3 regions of the Aquitalea magnusonii genome follow, and region 1 is predicted to be linked to each of the others. Evidence: predicted binding sites of a transcription regulator. Region 1 holds the regulator's gene; each other region holds the start of a gene.
The links. The regulator HrcA, encoded in region 1, represses chaperone genes, less so after heat shock. The targets are predictions, from matches to a motif close to ATTAGCACTCGNNNNNNNCGAGTGCTAAT.

Region 1 (5,844 bases):
TCATGTTTTCCTGCATTTGCTGGGCTTGCTTCATCAGACCAGCGATACCGTTTTTACCGAACATGTCACAACTCCTGCAAAGGTTGAATCGTTTCCGCCACCAGCGTGGCGCCCATTTCGCGCACCAGTTGCTGGATGACCGGATCGTTTTCCAGGCATTGTCGGGCCTGGGCCAGTTGTTCCTGACGATGACGGGCACCCTGCATGGCCGGTGTTTCCAGCCCCAGTTCCTCGATTGTCACCACCAGTTCGACCGGCTGACCGAATTGCTCGGTCAGCGCAGCCTTGAGTTTTTCCTGATAGTCGCGGGTGGCCATGTGACGGAAGCTGTCCGGTACGGCCAGTTCCAGTCGCGACTGGCTCCAGTTTTTCAGTACGGCATTGTGTGCCAGCATGCGGGCGGCACCCAGACGGGTACCCAGCAAGCCCACCAGCGCACTCCAGTCACCATCAAACTGATAGGCCACCGTTTCCGCCAGCTCGGCCTCTTCGGCCATCGCATAGGCAGGCAAGGCATCGTCTTCGTCGCCCTCATCCCAAGGCGCAGCGGTTTCCAGTTCGCTGTCTTGCTCACTGGCCTGATCTTCAGCTTCAGGCGTCTCTTCCGCCGGAGCGGATGCAGCGGCGGTCTGCACGACAAGCGGCGCTACTGGCGGCTTGGCAACCGCCTCCACCGGCGCTTGTGGCGGTGCGACAGGCTCAGGCCGTGGCGCAGGCTCCGGGTCGGCGTCGGCCGCCGGGGAAGCCTGCTGCTCGGCCGGACGGCTGGCCGGTTTGCGATTGGCCAGGCCCGCCAGCAAGGCGCGGGCAGCGGCGGAACCATCCCCCGCCGGCTCGGCTGCCGTGGCGGCTGGCGATGCTGCCGGAGCCGCCGGAACTGGACGATGGCCGGCTGCAGCAAGCCCGCTGCTGCGCGGCGCAGCCACACTATCAGCCGGGGTATTGAGTGGATGGAAGGCCAGCATGCGCAACAGCGTCATGCTGAAACCGGCATGCTCGTCCGGGGCCAGCGCCAGATCCTTGCGGCCATGAATGGCAATCTGGTAGTACAGCTGCACGTCTTGCGGCGCAATCAGGCTGGCCAGCGCAAACAATGCCTCGCGCTCCGGTTCGTCGTCGGCAATCGCCGTGGGCACGGTCTGTGCCATGGCCAGTTGCTGCAATAGCACGGCCATTTCGGCCAGCACACTGTCAAAGCCGATGCCACGCTGGGCCAATTGTTCGGCTTCGGCCATCAGGCGCGGGCCATCACCGGATGCCAGCGCATCCAGCAACACAAACAGGTAGCGACGGTCCACCGCGCCCAGCATGGCGCGCACGCCGTCTTCGCGGACGTCACCCATGCCATAGGCAATGGCCTGATCCAGCAGCGACAGCGCATCGCGCATGGAACCGGCAGCGGCACGGCCCAGCAGCGCCAGCGCGGCGCTTTCATGCGGCACGTTTTCCACTTGCAGCACATGGGCCAGATGGCCTGCCACCTGTTGTGGCGTCATATTGCGCAGCGAAAACTGCAGGCAGCGCGACAGCACCGTGACCGGCACTTTTTGCGGATCGGTAGTGGCCAGGATGAACTTGACGTGGGCCGGCGGCTCTTCCAGCGTCTTGAGCATGGCATTGAAGGCACTCTTGGACAGCATGTGCACTTCGTCGATGATGTACACCTTGAAGCGGCCGGAGGTGGGCGCGTACTGCGCGTTTTCCAGCACTTCGCGGATATTGTCGATGCCGGTATTGGAAGCGGCGTCGATTTCCAGCAGGTCGACAAAGCGGCCTGCGTCGATCTGGCGACAGGCAGAACATTCACCGCAAGGCTCGGCGGTGGTGCCGGTCTCACAGTTCAGGCTCTTGGCCAGAATGCGTGCGATGGTGGTCTTGCCCACCCCGCGGGTGCCGGTCAGCAGATAGGCGTGATGCAGCCGCTCTTCTTTCAGGGCATTGGAGAGGGCGCGCACCACGTGCTCCTGGCCGACCAGGTCGGCAAAGCGCTTGGGACGCCACTTGCGGGCAAGGACTTGATAGCTCATGGGGGCGGATTTTAATGGCAATCGGCCGGCAAGGCGACTCCTTTTGACAGGAGCACCCGCCAGCCTGGTTGGCCTTACAGGGCCGGGGTCGACGCTTCGGGCTGGGCGGCGGCAGGCTGGGCGGATTGCAGGGCCTGGGCATTCAGGTAACGCAGGCGCAGCTCGCCAGCCAGCTCCTGCGCCACCTTGGCATACAGAGTGCTCTTGTTATAGCGGGTGATCACGTAGAAATTATTCAGCCCCAGCCAGTATTCCGTCACCCCCGGCGCGGTTTCCAGCGGCACCAGCACGGCCTGTACGTTGTCCGCCACCTGGGCCTGCGGCAGGATGCCGCGCGCCTTGAGTTCACCCACCGTCAGATGCAGGTTGAACTTGTCGGCCACCAGGCCGCTGACATCCACCCCCGGCTGCACTGCTGCCGGAATGATGATGTCGTCACCATGGCGCCAGCCTTGCAGCTGGAAGTAATGCGCCACGCTGCCGATGGCATCGTCGACGTTATTCCAGATATCGCGGTGGCCGCTGCCGTCAAAATCCACCGCCCATTTGCGGAAGCTGGACGGCATGAATTGCGGCAGACCCATCGCCCCGGCGTAAGAGCCTTTGAGCGTCAGCGGGTCGATGCCCTCTTCCTTGGACAACTTGAGGAATTCGGTCAGCTCGCCGCGGAAGTATTCGGCGCGGCGCGGGTAGTTGAAGGCGATGGTGGTCAGCGCGTCGGCCAGGCGGAAGCTGCCGGTATTGCGGCCGTAATTGGTTTCAATGCCCAGAATGGCCACCACCATTTCCGGCGGCACGCCATACACCTGCTCGGCGCGCTGCAAGGTGGCGGCATGCTGCTGCCAGAAGGCCACGCCGTTTTTCAGCAGGCGCTCGTTGTAAAAGCTGCCGCGAAACTGATACCAGGGCCGCGAGGTGGCCGGCTTGTCCAGAATGGCAATGATGTTGGGCTTGAGTTCCACATTGGCAAACACGGCTTCCAATTCGGGGCGGTTGAATACGCCGCTGGCTACCTGCTCATCGATATAGCGCTGCACATCGGGCCGCGCCAGCAGTGCGGCATCGGCTTGCGCCAGGGAGGAGATCATGCCGCCAGCAAGGGCAGCCGCCATCAACAATCGTTTCATCAGGTATTCCGTATGCTACCGTCCGGCGGACGGCTTAATAAGAGAGCGCGCTGGACACCAGCCGCGCAGTGATGTCCACAATGGGAATCACCCGTTCGTAGGCCATGCGGGTGGGGCCGACCACACCCAAGGTACCCACCACCATGCCGTTGATGCTGTAGGGCGCGGTCACCACCGAGCATTCATCCAGCGTCATCACGCCAGACTCCTCCCCAATGAAAATGTTCACACCCTGCGCATCCTGGCCCTGGTTAAGCAGTTTCAACAGCTCGGTCTTGCGCTCGAAAGTGGCAAACAGTTCGCGCAGCCGCGACAAGTCTTCGGACAAATCGCGCACATTCAGCAGATTCATACCACCGGCAATCACCACCGCATCATTGGGACTGCCCAGCGAACTCTGGCCAAAACGCACCGCAGCCGCCATCAGTTCGGTGATATTGCCCTGCAGCTCGCGCAGTTCCACCGCCACGCGGCTGGCAATGGCACTGATGCCCTGCCCGGCGTAGTGCTGGCTGATAAAGTTGCCCGCCTCCACCAGTTCGCTCGGGCTGTAATCGCGTTCGGTGGTCAGCAAATGGTTTTGCACATCACCATCCAGCGTCACCAGAATCATCAGGATGCGCCGCTCGGACAGGCGCAGGAATTCGATCTGGCGGAAGGCCACGTCAGAGCGCTGCGGCGTCACCACCACCCCGGCAAAGTGGGTGAGATCGGACAGCAAGGTGGATGCCGCCTGTGCAATGCGCTGCGGGCTGTCCGGCTGCAGGCTGCTTTCCAGCTCGCGCATCGCCAGTTCTTCCAGCGGCTGGATGGTGAGCAGGTGGTCGACAAACAGGCGATAGCCCTTGGCCGTCGGCACGCGCCCGGCGGAGGTATGCGGCGAGGCAATCAGCCCCATGCCTTCCAGGTCGGCCAGGATGTTACGGATGGAAGCAGATGACAGTTCCATGCCGGACAGCATGGACAGGGTTTTTGATCCCACCGGCTGACCATCGGCAATATAGCGTTCGATCAGCGTTTTCAGCAGTCGTTGTGCGCGCTCGTTCATCATGCTCTCATTTTACCCGACCAGACGATTCCGGCCAGCCTCTCCATCAATACCATGTTGCGTGTATTGGTGTCATTTCAAGCTGCCATTCGCATTTGTCGGCTCTTGGCTTTGTGCGATAATCCCCCATCTATCGATTCCACTACACGCAATTGGAGACAGCATGGCGTCAGAAGACAAGAGCCGCGCATTGGCGGCAGCCCTTGCCCAGATCGAAAAGCAGTTCGGCAAGGGTTCGATCATGCGGATGAGCGACAACCAGATCAACGAAAACCTGCAAGTGGTATCCACCGGTTCGCTGGGCCTGGACCTGGCACTGGGTGTCGGCGGCCTGCCGCGCGGTCGTGTCGTGGAAATCTACGGCCCGGAATCCTCCGGTAAAACCACCCTGTGTCTGCAGGCCGTGGCCGAAGCCCAGAAGCTGGGCGGCACCTGCGCCTACATCGACGCGGAAAACGCGCTGGACCCGATCTACGCCCAGAAGCTGGGCGTGAACGTGGAAGACTTGCTGATTTCCCAGCCGGACACCGGCGAGCAGGCACTGGAAATCTGCGACATGCTGGTACGCTCCAGCGGTGTTGACGTCATCGTGATCGACTCGGTGGCCGCGCTGGTACCCAAGGCTGAAATCGAAGGCGAAATGGGCGACAGCCACGTCGGCCTGCAAGCCCGCCTGATGAGCCAGGCGCTGCGCAAGCTGACCGCCAACATCAAGCGCACCAATACCCTGGTGATCTTCATCAACCAGATCCGCATGAAGATCGGCGTGATGTTCGGCAACCCAGAAACCACCACCGGCGGTAATGCGCTGAAGTTCTACGCTTCGGTACGCCTGGACATCCGCCGCGTTGGCGGCATCAAGAAGGCTGACGAGGTGATCGGTAACGAAACCCGCGTCAAGGTGGTGAAGAACAAGGTATCGCCGCCGTTCCGCCAGGCCGATTTCGACATCCTGTACGGTGAAGGCATCAGCCGCGAAGGTGAAATCATCGAGCTGGGCGTCAAGCACGGCTTCATTGAAAAATCCGGTGCCTGGTATGCCTACAACGGCCAGAAGATCGGCCAGGGCAAGGACAACACCCGTGAATGGCTGAAGTCCAACCCGGCCATCGCCAAGGAAATCGAAGCCAAGATCCGCGAAGCCGTCGGCATCAAGGTGGAAATCACCGAAAACGACGCCGAAGACATGGCTGACGACGTACTGGACGTCTAAGCAGTCGGCGTGCCGATGGAAAAAAGCCTGAAGGCGCGAGCCGTCGATCTCCTGTCCCGCCGCGAATACACGCGGCGGGAACTGGAGCGGCGGCTCGCGCCGTTTGCCGAAAGTGCGGAACAACTCTCAGCCCTGCTGGATGAGCTGGCCGAGCGCAACTGGCAGTCCGACAGCCGCTTTGCCCGGCAGTTTGCCGACGTCAAGGGCCAGAAATATGGCAGCCGGCGTCTGCAGCAGGAAATGCGCCAGCGCGGTGTTGCTCAGGAAGACATTGCCGATGCCCTGGCAGACCGCGACGACCTGGCCCTGGCCCGGCAGCAATGGGAAAAGAAGTTTGGCAGCGTGGCCAGCACGCCGCAGGAAAGGGCAAAACAAATGCGTTTTCTGGCGGCACGCGGCTTTGGCATGGGCGTCATCCGCCAGGTGATG
Region 2 (5,844 bases), 820 kb from region 1:
GCAAGCAGGTATGCGGTATAGCCATGCCAGCTGGTGCTGCCGCTGCTGGTCAGGTGATAGGTACCGAGCAGCTGCTTGTCCTGGCTGGTTTGCCATTGTTTGATGATGTGGGCGGTCACATCGGCAATCAGCGCAGCGGGTGTGGGTGCGCCAATCTGGTCGGCTACCACATTCAGGCTGTCGCGTTCGCGCGCCAGGCGCATGATGGTCTTGAGGAAGTTGCTGCCATGTGCGCCCACCACCCAGCTGGTGCGCAGGATGATGTGGTTGGCACCGCTGGCGCGGATGGCCTGTTCACCCTGGTATTTGCTTAAGCCATATATAGACTGTGGGTTGGCGGCATCGTCTTCCGTATAAGGTGTGGCTTTGTCACCATCAAACACATAGTCGGTGGAGTAGTGCAGCAGCAGTGCATTTTTTGCTGCGGCCCAGTAGGCCATCGCGGAAGGTGCGGCAGCATTCACGGCATGGGCCAGCGCGGCGTCACTCTCGGCCTTGTCCACGGCGGTGTAGGCTGCCGGGTTGACGATGATGTCCGGCTGGTATTGCTCCAGCACCGCGGCAATGTCAGCCGAACGGGACAGGTCCAGTTGCTGGCGATCCAGGCAGATGCACTCGCCCAGCATGGCCAGCGAGCGGCGCAGCTCGAAGCCCAACTGGCCGTTGATGCCGGTAATCAGGATGCGGCTCATGCCTTGTTCCCGTAGTGTTGTTCCAGCCATTGGCGATAATTGCCGCTGGTGACGTTGCTGACCCAGTCCTGATTGTCCAGATACCACTCTACGGTTTTGCGAATGCCGCTTTCAAAGGTTTCTGCCGGTTTCCAACCCAGCTCGCGTTCCAGCTTGCGTGCATCAATGGCATAGCGGCGGTCATGGCCGGGACGGTCCTGCACGTAGGTGATCTGCTCGGCATAGCCTGTGCCATCGGCTTTGGGGCGCAGGGTGTCCAGAATGTGGCAAATGGTGTGTACTACATCCAGATTGGCTTTTTCGTTCCAGCCGCCAACATTATATGTTTCACCCAGGCGACCTTGCGCCAGCACGGTGCGGATGGCGCTGCAATGGTCTTTCACATACAGCCAGTCGCGGATTTGCTGGCCATCACCGTAAATGGGCAAGGGCTTGCCGGCCAGTGCATTCAGGATGACCAGTGGAATCAGCTTTTCCGGGAAATGATAAGGGCCGTAGTTGTTGCTGCAGTTGGTGGTGAGGACGGGCAGGCCGTAAGTGTGGTGCCAGGCACGTACCAGGTGGTCAGACGCGGCCTTGCTGGCCGAGTACGGGCTGTTGGGTTCGTAGCGGTTGCTTTCGCTGAACGGCGCGTCAGTGGCGGACAGTGTGCCGTACACTTCATCAGTGGACACGTGCAGGAAGCGGAAAGCCGCTTTGGCTTCACCTTCCAGTTCACTCCAGTAGGCCCGGACAGCTTCCAGCAAGTTGAAGGTGCCGACCACATTGGTCTGGATGAATTCACCCGGGCCGTGGATGGAACGATCGACATGGCTTTCTGCCGCGAAGTTGATGACAGCGCGCACCTGATGCTCTTGCAGCAGGCGGCCGACCAGTTCCCGATCCCCGATATCGCCTTGTACGAACAGGTGGCGCGGGTCGTTTTCCAGGCTGGAGAGGGTTTGCAGATTGCCGGCGTAGGTCAGCTTGTCCAGGTTAATGACAGCTTCGTCATTGCCATTCAGCCAGTCCAGGACAAAGTTGGCTCCAATGAAGCCGGCACCGCCAGTCACCAATATCATTCAATGATTCCAATGGGTTATGTCAATTTTGTTTTTCATGAAAATATTGTAGTAGTCATCCGGTGGGATGACTGATTTGCATCAGTCGTTTTATTCGGCACAAATTATAGGGCAAAATGAACAAAATATACTGACATGCAGCTCACCTGCTTACGATCTGTCGTGCGTCAGTTTAATGCTTATCCAGGTAATTACATCCTATGTTGCAGATTCTTCTACTTGCACTGGCGGCTTCTTTATTTTCGGGGCAATTCCTGATTCGCTATGCGCACTTGCATGCACGTTTTTCGACCGATGGTGACGTCACTGGCGTGCAGAAATTCCATGCCACGCCGGTACCGCGCATTGGCGGCCTGCCCATCATGCTGGGCCTGATTGCAGGCTGTGCTCTCTCTGGCTATCTCAACACATCGGTATGGGTGCTGTTGCTGTTGCTGTCAGCTTTCCCGGCATTCGCAGCTGGTTTTATCGAAGACCTCACCAAGAAAATCGGCCCCTTGCCTCGCTTGCTTGCCACCTTTGTAGCCGCCGGGCTGGGTTATTTCCTGCTGGGTGCCGGGCTGGCACGGCTGTCCATTCCAGGTGTTGATCACCTTCTGGCTTCGTACTGGTGGCTGTCATTGCTATTGACCGTGGTGGCGGTGGGCGGCGTTGCGCACGCAGTGAATATCATTGATGGCTATAACGGCCTATCCGGTATGGTGGCAGTGTTCATTTTCTTGGCCATCATTTATGTCTGTTTCAAGGTGCAGGATATTGTGCTGATGAGCGTGTGTTTTGCCATGGTTGGGGCTGTGTTGGGTTTTCTGTTCTGGAATTTCCCACGCGGCCTGATTTTTGCCGGCGATGGTGGGGCCTATTTGATTGGCTTTATGATTGCGGAAATATCGGTTTTGCTGGTGGCCCGCAACCCGGCAGTGTCGCCGTGGTTTCCCTTGTTGTGTGTGATCTATCCCGTATTTGAAACGGTTTTTTCCATTTACCGCCGCAAGTTTCTGCAAGGCCGGGCAGTAGGCTATCCCGATGCCTTGCATCTGCACCAGATGATTTACAAGCGCATGGTGTTGTGGATGGTGGGTTCCAAGGATGCTCGTCACCTGACCCAGCGCAACAGCATGACCTCCCCCTATTTGTGGTTGCTGACCTCCTTTTCTGTGGTTCCCGCGATGTTGTTCTGGAACCGCACCTGGGTACTGATGTTGTTCTGCCTGCTATTTGTATTGGGCTACCTGTATCTGTACCGCATGATCGTACGTTTCAAAGTGCCCAACTGGCTGGTGTTGCGCCGCGACGATTCCTGAGCCCTTCCTGCCCATGCGGGCAGGAAAGTTTTTGCAGCTCCCCCACTTGAAACCTGCCTGGGCCGTCCCTATTATTAGCACTCGTCAGGGGCGAGTGCTAATGCCCGCCCCGCACTGCCATCCTGGCAGATCATTTGCTTTCAACAGCCAATTGTATTTAGGAGAGATCAATGGCAATTCGTCCGCTGCACGATCGTGTTGTTATCAAGCGCCTTGAGGCTGAAGAAAAAACCGCATCCGGCATCGTTCTGCCGGGTGCTGCAGCTGAAAAGCCCGACATGGGCGAGGTGCTGGCTGTCGGTAACGGCAAGGTCCTGGACAATGGCGAGCGCCGTCCGCTGGAGCTGAAGGTTGGCGACAAGGTCATCTTCGGCAAGTACTCCGGCCAGTCCGTTAAGGTTGACGGCGAAGAAGTCCTCGTAATGCGCGAGGAAGATGTCATGGGCATCGTCGAGTAATTCCGACCCATACACCCTTCTACGACCCTTTCATAGAATTTTGGAGATTTGAGCATGGCTGCAAAAGACGTAAAGTTCGGTGATTCCGCACGCGCCAAGATGGTGGTTGGTGTCAACATTCTGGCTGACGCCGTCAAGGTTACCCTGGGTCCGAAAGGCCGCAATGTCGTGCTGGACCGCTCCTTTGGCGCGCCGACCATCACCAAGGATGGTGTTTCCGTTGCCAAGGAAATCGAACTGAAAGACAAGTTCGAAAACATGGGCGCGCAAATGGTGAAGGAAGTGGCCTCCAAGACTTCCGATGTAGCCGGCGACGGTACCACTACGGCTACTGTTCTGGCCCAGGCCATCGTGCAGGAAGGCATGAAGTTTGTTGCCGCCGGCATGAACCCGATGGACCTGAAGCGCGGTATCGACAAGGCTGTGATTTCCCTGGTAGGTGAAATCGCCAAGATCGCCAAGCCATGTGCCACCACCAAGGAAATCGCCCAGGTTGGTTCCATTTCCGCCAACTCCGATTCCGACATCGGTGAAATCATCGCCACCGCCATGGAAAAAGTGGGCAAGGAAGGCGTGATTACCGTTGAAGACGGCAAGAGCCTGAGCAACGAACTGGACGTGGTTGAAGGTATGCAGTTCGACCGCGGCTACCTGTCCCCGTACTTCATCAACAATCAGGAAAAACAGATTGCCGCTCTGGATAATCCTTTTGTCCTGCTGTTCGACAAGAAGATCTCCAACATCCGCGATCTGCTGCCGGTACTGGAGCAAGTGGCCAAGTCTGGTCGTCCGCTGCTGATCATTGCCGAAGATGTTGAAGGCGAAGCGCTGGCTACTCTGGTGGTCAACACCATCCGCGGCATCCTGAAGGTGGTTGCTGTCAAGGCTCCGGGCTTTGGCGACCGTCGCAAGGCCATGTTGCAGGATATCGCCATCCTGACCGGCGGTACCGTGATTGCCGAAGAACTGGGCCTGACCCTGGAAAAAGCCACTCTGGACATGCTGGGCCAAGCCAAGCGTATCGAAGTGGGCAAGGAAAACACCATTATCATCGATGGCGCTGGTCAGGCTGATGCCATCCAGGCGCGCGTGGGTGAAATCCGTCGCCAGATCGAGGAAGCCACTTCCGACTACGACCGCGAAAAACTGCAAGAGCGCGTGGCCAAGCTGGCCGGCGGTGTTGCCGTGATCAAGGTTGGCGCTGCCACCGAAGTGGAAATGAAAGAGAAGAAGGCGCGCGTTGAAGACGCGCTGCACGCAACCCGCGCCGCTGTGGAAGAAGGCGTGGTAGCGGGTGGTGGCGTGGCTCTGCTGCGTGCCCGTTCCACTCTGGACAGCCTGAAGACCGACAACGTTGATCAAGACGCCGGTGTGAAGATCGTACTGAAGGCCATCGAAGCGCCGCTGCGTCAGATCGTCAAGAACGCTGGCGACGAGCCGTCCGTTGTGGTGAACAAGGTGCTGGAAGGCAAGGGTAACTTCGGTTACAACGCTGCCACCGGCGAATACGGCGACATGCTGGAAATGGGCGTGCTGGATCCGGCCAAGGTAACCCGCTCCGCGCTGCAACACGCTGCTTCTGTTGCCGGCCTGATGCTGACCACCGACTGCATGATCGCAGAACTGCCGGAAGACAAGCCGGCTGCTGGCGGCATGCCGGATATGGGCGGCATGGGTGGCATGGGCGGCATGATGTAAGCTGACCAGCCTTCCGCTGAATGCAAAAAACCCCGCGTCATTGCGGGGTTTTTTGTTTTTGCGCTATCTCGGGTGGCATGCGCCATCTCTGGCACAATAGTCTGACATCGATTTCGCTTAGCAAGGATGCAAGATGCAATTACAGCAAGTGCTCGCCAACCTGGATGAATGGCTGGAACCATGGCGTTACAAGGACTATGCCCCTAATGGATTGCAGGTGGAGGGCAGGGCGCAAGTCAAGCGCATTGTCTGCGGCGTCACTGCGTCTCAGGCGCTGATCGATGCGGCGATTGAGCGCCAGGCGGATGCCATCCTGGTGCATCATGGCTACTTCTGGAAGGGTGAAGATGTCCGGCTGGTGGGCATGAAGCGTCAGCGTGTGGCCAAATTGTTGCAGCATGACATCAGCCTGATTGCTTACCACTTGCCGCTGGATGCCCATCCGGAGCTTGGCAACAATGCCCGGTTGGCCGCCGTGCTGGGGCTGGAGGTGGCCGGGCAGTCGGGTGATCAGGGCTTGCTATGGCATGGCAGTTGGCCGCCAGCAGGCTCGGCCCGCGAGTTTGCCGATCATCTCAGTCAGGTGCTGGGGCGCAATGCCTTGCTGTTGGGTGATGAAAATCAACAGGTAAGC
Region 3 (5,844 bases), 1.9 Mb from region 1:
ATGTGCAGGAAAATGTACGGCGCATGGCAACCTTGTTTGATGTCGGCAAAAATGTATTGTGGACAAATGACGTAGATATTGTATTGGCCAATTATCTGGTTCCCTCACGTGATCAGCTAGACCTGAAGCTGCAGCACTTTTCCCGATTAGCTGCTTATCGGCCCTATCCAGAGGTATTGCTGAAGTTGGCAGTTTTGTATGCATTAGATAAGCAGACGGCTAAAGCCGAGCATACGATAAAGCTTGCAATCGCAAACTATCCAGACTATTCACCTAATTTTGATTACCGTTTAGAAATGATAAGGAAGGATGAGTTGAAACCATTGCAACTGATCTCCTCTAGGGCGGCCAAGGCATATGTCGATCATGGTGCTCAGACCGATCCAGGCCGTATCGCCGCCGTCATGACCGTCGCTTCCCCCGTGACCCGCAAGCCCTTGTTCTAAGCTGTTAAAGACACCGCCAAGCTGATGGCTGGCGGTGTCTTCACTGGCTGACATGCGGTATCCTCGCTGTTTTGCATTCTGGCCTCATTCCATCATGCCCTTTCCGACACTTTCCCGCCGTCTGGCCTTGCTGGCTTTTTGCCTGATCGCCATTCTGCCGTTTGCCTCCCGCATTCACTTTGTGCCCTTGCCGCAGTGGTTTGGCGAGATGAACGTGGTATGGCTGATGCTGGCGTCAGCCGTTTTCCTGCTGCCTGGTGGCGTATTGTTTGAGCGCATTCCGCGGGCCAGTTGGTGGTGTCTGTCCCTGGCGTTGCTGTGGGCGCTCCAGCCACAGTTGGTGCAGGCCTTGTTTCCCGGCATGACCTATGCCACCGCGCTGGCCTGGTTAGTAGTGGCCTTGCTGGCTGGCTTGGCATATAGCCTGCAACAGAGCTTTGGCCAGCGCGAGTTTGCTGTCTGGTTGGCGCGGGCCATCATCGTGGGTGGGCTGGTGCAATCACTGATTGGTCTGGCGCAGTTGACGGGCTTGGCGCACACGCTCGGCCTGTTTTATGACAGTGCCCATCCGAGTACCAATATCTTTGGCCATATAGGACAGCGCAACCAATATGCGCATTATCTGATGTGGTCGGTGGTGAGTGGTGTGTATCTGTTTGCCGTGGACCGCATGGCGCGCGGTTGGCTGGCGGTGTTGGTGGTCTGGCTGGGGTTGATGCTGGCTTATGCTGCATCGCGCACCACGCTGCTTTATCTGCTGGCATTGACGCTGCTGGGCGGTCTGTGGCACTGGCGCATGCGTAGTGCCGAATCGCGCCGCTTGATGTGGGCGATGTTGCTGTCCTGCATCGTGGTGTTTGCCGCACAGTTTGCCTTGCCGCTGGTAAACCATCTGGTATCCCTGTTCACCCATGCCACTGTCACCAATGCTTCCGGGGTAGAGCGCCTGGCTGCCAATGGCGATGACATGGGTTCGCGACGTATTGCCGAGATGGGAAAAGCCTGGCTTACCTTCAAGTCGCATCCGCTGTGGGGGGTGGGCTGGTCGCAATATGCCGCGGAGAGTGTGCGCTTGCAGCCTTTGCCGCAGTTTGCCAGTGCGGGCTTCAACAGTGGGCTGTTTACCAATTGCCATAATCTGATCCTGCAGTTGTTGGCGGAGATGGGACTGCCGATCACCCTGGCGGTGGTGGGTGGTTTTGCCTGGGTGGTGTGGCCCTTCTTCAGCGAGCGTGCCGAGGCGGAAGGCATGCTGGCCTTGGGTTGCATGGCGGTGACGCTGATCCACAGCATGCTGGAGTACCCGCTGTGGTATCTGTATTTCCTCGCCATGCTGGTGGTGTTTGCCGCCATGTCGCCGGCGCGAACGGGCCGGGCCGCGTGGCTGGTGCGTGTTGCCTGGCTGCTGGGCATGGTGTTTGTCGGTTATTTATCGGTGGTGACTTGGTCTACCTACAACGAGCTGGTCGGTTTGTATTCCCAGACAGATAATCCGGCACGCGATGCCAAGCGTCAGCAGCGTCTGGCCGAGATCATGGTGCAGCATCCTCTGTTTGCCTATCATGCGCTCAGCACGCTGGATGATTATCTGACTGCGGATACCTCCAATCTGTCACAGAAGCTGGAGTGGGAGGAGCGCCTGACAGCCTTCCGCCCTTACCCTGATGTGATGATGAAGAAGGCGCAGATGCTGGCATTGGCGGGCCGGGAGGCGGAAGCCAAAGCAACGGTCTCAACGGCACTGGCCTCATTCCCTACATATGCCAAGGATTATCTGGACGAGATCGACGAGGATGTGCCGCAGTGGCAGCCCTTGCGTGCAGTGGCCCAGCAGGTGTTTGACCGGTTGCCGGCCAAGTACCGGGGGGGCGAGGGGGAGTAAGCAGGGTCTGGCGGATGGTGTCGCGGTGGCTTTGTCCCCGCTTGACGCCATCTGTGCATGAAAAAGCCCGCGTTAGCAGACGCGGGCTTTGTTAAATCAGGCTGTGCTGATAGCTCAGCTATCGATGACCACACCTTCGCTCAGTGCAGTCTTCATCTTGCCCAGTGCCTTGGCTTCAATCTGGCGAATGCGTTCTGCCGATACACCAAATTCGGCAGCCAATTCGTGCAGCGTGGCGCCGCCATCGTCTGCCAGCCAGCGTGCTTCAACAATACGGCGGCTGCGGGCATCAAGCGAGGACAGCGCATACTCGATGCCTTCGGTTTGCAGATGGTCGAAAGCCTTGCGCTCCAGCGCGCGGGTAGGTTCATGATGCGCATCGGCCAGCCAGTCGATCGGGGCATAGCCTTCATCATCACCATCATCTGCCATCAGGGCGATATCTTGTCCGCTCATGCGGGTTTCCATTTCCCGCACTTCTTCGGGTTTAACGCCAAGATCTTCGGCAATCTGCCGGGCTTCATTTTCGCTCAAGGCGGAGAAGCTGCTTTTCATGCTGCGCAGATTGAAGAACAGCTTGCGTTGCGGCTTGGTGGTGGCAATGCGTACCAGGCGCCAGTTGCGCAGGATGAATTCGTGGATTTCAGCCTTGATCCAATGCACGGCAAAGGAAAACAGGCGAACGCCACGGCCCGGTTCGAAGCGTTTTACCGCTTTCATCAGGCCGATATTGCCTTCCTGGATCAGGTCGGCTTGCGGCAGGCCGTAACCGGCATAGCCACGCGAAATCGATACGACGACACGCAGGTGCGATAGCACCATCTGGCGGGCGGCTTCCAGATCATTGTCTTGCTGGAAGCGGGTGGCCAGCTCTGTCTCCTGTTCGGGGGTCAGCATGGGAACACTGTTCACCGCCTGAATGTATTGCTCCAGGCTGCCGCTGGACGACGGAACGGGCAAGGCAAATGTTGTGGTCATCAGTGTAACTACCTCCTTGGGTAGTGCTATCTTAGCACTCGCATATAGAGAGTGCTAGCAAGCAAAGGTTCCAGCGTCAATGAATTTTTCTATGGAGCCGATAGATTTTTACCAGACAAACCAGGGAAAAGACCAAGATGAATGCGCTGGCTGGGTCTCACATTAAGCGAAACCCAGCCGCAGGGGAAAGTAATGGATTGTTAACGAGGTTGAATTTTCCGCAGGTGATGATCGGATGCCAGGCGGGCACCCAGCATGGCCAGCAGGGCGGAGACCGCCAGCACCACCAGCAGTTCGCTGGCATTCAGGCCGCGCAGGGAAACGCGCTCGTTGTAGAGCTGGGCAAAATCATGAATGGCAGGATTGGCGGTTAGTACCAGCCAACTGGTCAGGCCCCATGCCGCCAGGCCGGCCAGCAAACCCTGCCACATGGCGTGATACATGAAGGGCCGGCGGATAAAGCTGTCAGGTGCGCCAATCAGCTTGGCCACTTCGATCTCGTCCCGCCGCGCCAGAATCTGCATGCGTACCGCATTATGCGTGACCAGCACCAGGGCAATGCCCAGTGCGCCGCCCAGGAACCAGGTTAACTGCTTGCCCAGTTCCACCATGCCGTACAGCCGCTTGGCCCAGCGGGCATCAAATTGTGCGGCTTCCACCATGGGCAGGCCGGACAGTTCTTTCTGCAGCATTTCCAGTTCGTGTGGTTCCAGTGTCTTGGGGGTGACGACGAAGGCATCGGGCAGTGGATTGTCGGTCAGGCCATCACTCAGTCCTGCCAGGCCATTGCGCTTTTCCAGATCGCTCAGTGCCTGCTTCTTGCCGACAAAGCTGAAGCTCTGGATACGCGGGTGCTTGGTGAGTGTGCTGGAAACCGCGGCCAGGTCGGCTTCTTCGGCAGATTGCTCCATGAACAGGGTGATTTGCGGCGTGGCGGTCAGTCGACCGGCCCATTCCTGGATGCTGCTGACGGTCAGATAGAGCGACAAGGGCAGTGCCAGTGCGATGGATAGCATCAGCAAGGTGAGCAGGCTGCCGAATGGTTGGCGGACTATCTTGCCCAGGGCTTGACGTGCGCTTTGCCAGTTCAGGTACAGGTAGTGTTTCATGCGGCGAATTGTCCTTCCTTCAACCGGATGATGCGGCGACCATAGTCTTCCATGAGTGTTTCATCATGGGCGGAAATCACCACGGTGACACCCACCTGATGAAAGGATTTGAACAGCTCCATGATGTCCAGTGCATAAGCGCGGTCGAGGTTGGCCGATGGTTCATCAGCCAGCAACAGGCTGGGGCGGTGAACCACAGCACGGGCGATGCACAGGCGTTGTTGTTCGCCGCCGGAAAGGCGGATGGGCATGGATTTTTCCTTGGACAGCAGGCCTACCTTGTCCAGTGCGGCACGTACCCGGCGCGCCGCATCGCGGCGATCGAAGCCGATGATGTCCAGCGGCAGCATCACATTGTCGAATACCGAGCGGTCAAACAGCAGTTTGTGGTCTTGAAACACCATGCCGATATGCTGCCGGACATACGGAATCTGGCTGTTGCGCAGCTTGGACAGATTATGGCCGCTGACAATCACGCTGCCGCTGCTTGCACGCTCAATGCCGGCCACCAGCTTGAGCAGGGTGGATTTGCCTGCACCGGAGTGGCCTGCCAGAAAGGCCATTTCACCGCTGTCGATGGTAAAGGAAAGATTCTTCAGGGCTTCATTGCCACCGGGATATCGCTTGGTGACCTGGTCGAACTGAATCATGTGCTGGATTCCCCTTGATCCGGTAAGACGTTGCCGACAGCAAGCTGCCGGCGTGGCTGTGTTGAGGCAGAGGTTCAGTCGAACAGGGCGTCGACATAATCCTTGCTATTGAATGGCCGCAGGTCGTCAATGCTCTCACCCACGCCGATAAAACGTAGCGGAATTGGCCGTTGCTTGGCAATTGCCGCAATCACGCCACCCTTGGCCGTGCCATCCAGCTTGGTCAGAATCAGGCCGGTCAGGCCCAAAGCATCATCAAATACCTTTACCTGGCTGATGGCATTCTGGCCAATGTTGGCATCCAGCACCAGAATGACCTCGTGTGGTGCCTCCGGCAGTGCTTTTTGGATGACGCGCTTCACCTTCTTGATTTCTTCCATCAGGTGCAACTGGGTAGGCAGTCGGCCGGCGGTATCCGCCAGCACGATATCGATGCCACGGGCCGTGGCGGCCTGGATGGCGTCATAGCATACGGCGGCGGCATCGCCACCTTGCTGGGCAATCACGGTGACATTGTTACGCTCACCCCAGGCCATCAGCTGTTCGCGGGCGGCGGCACGGAAAGTGTCGCCAGCGGCCAGCAACACGCTCTTGCCCTGTTGCTGATAGTATTTCGCCAGTTTGCCAATGGAAGTGGTTTTACCCGCCCCATTCACCCCGGCCATCATGATGACAAACGGTTTCTTGCCGCTGACATCCAGCGGTTTTTCCAGTGGCTGAATCAGTTCGTTGAGCGAGTCCTTGAGTGCGCCCTTCAGCTCACTGCCATCTTTCAGGCC

Region 2: the regulator HrcA is predicted to act here: its motif matches at 3,128-3,156, upstream of groES (co-chaperone GroES).
Region 3: the regulator HrcA is predicted to act here: its motif matches at 3,337-3,365, upstream of rpoH (RNA polymerase sigma factor RpoH).

The regions. Positions count from the first base shown of each region.
Region 1 is NZ_AP018823.1:2,746,443-2,752,286, forward strand. It holds gene DLM_RS13015 (YbaB/EbfC family nucleoid-associated protein) at 1-64, opposite strand, end outside; gene dnaX (DNA polymerase III subunit gamma/tau) at 66-2,027, opposite strand; gene mltB (lytic murein transglycosylase B) at 2,102-3,154, opposite strand; gene hrcA (heat-inducible transcriptional repressor HrcA) at 3,189-4,205, opposite strand; gene recA (recombinase RecA) at 4,366-5,415, shown strand; gene recX (recombination regulator RecX) at 5,431-5,844, shown strand, end outside.
Region 2 is NZ_AP018823.1:3,562,993-3,568,836, reverse strand. It holds gene rfbD (dTDP-4-dehydrorhamnose reductase) at 1-692, opposite strand, end outside; gene rfbB (dTDP-glucose 4,6-dehydratase) at 689-1,753, opposite strand; gene DLM_RS16950 (MraY family glycosyltransferase) at 2,065-3,054, shown strand; gene groES (co-chaperone GroES) at 3,225-3,512, shown strand; gene groL (chaperonin GroEL) at 3,567-5,210, shown strand; gene DLM_RS16935 (Nif3-like dinuclear metal center hexameric protein) at 5,344-5,844, shown strand, end outside.
Region 3 is NZ_AP018823.1:4,654,987-4,660,830, forward strand. It holds gene DLM_RS21895 (PglL family O-oligosaccharyltransferase) at 1-446, shown strand, start outside; gene DLM_RS21900 (PglL family O-oligosaccharyltransferase) at 541-2,328, shown strand; gene rpoH (RNA polymerase sigma factor RpoH) at 2,443-3,306, opposite strand; gene ftsX (permease-like cell division protein FtsX) at 3,507-4,415, opposite strand; gene ftsE (cell division ATP-binding protein FtsE) at 4,412-5,065, opposite strand; gene ftsY (signal recognition particle-docking protein FtsY) at 5,140-5,844, opposite strand, start outside.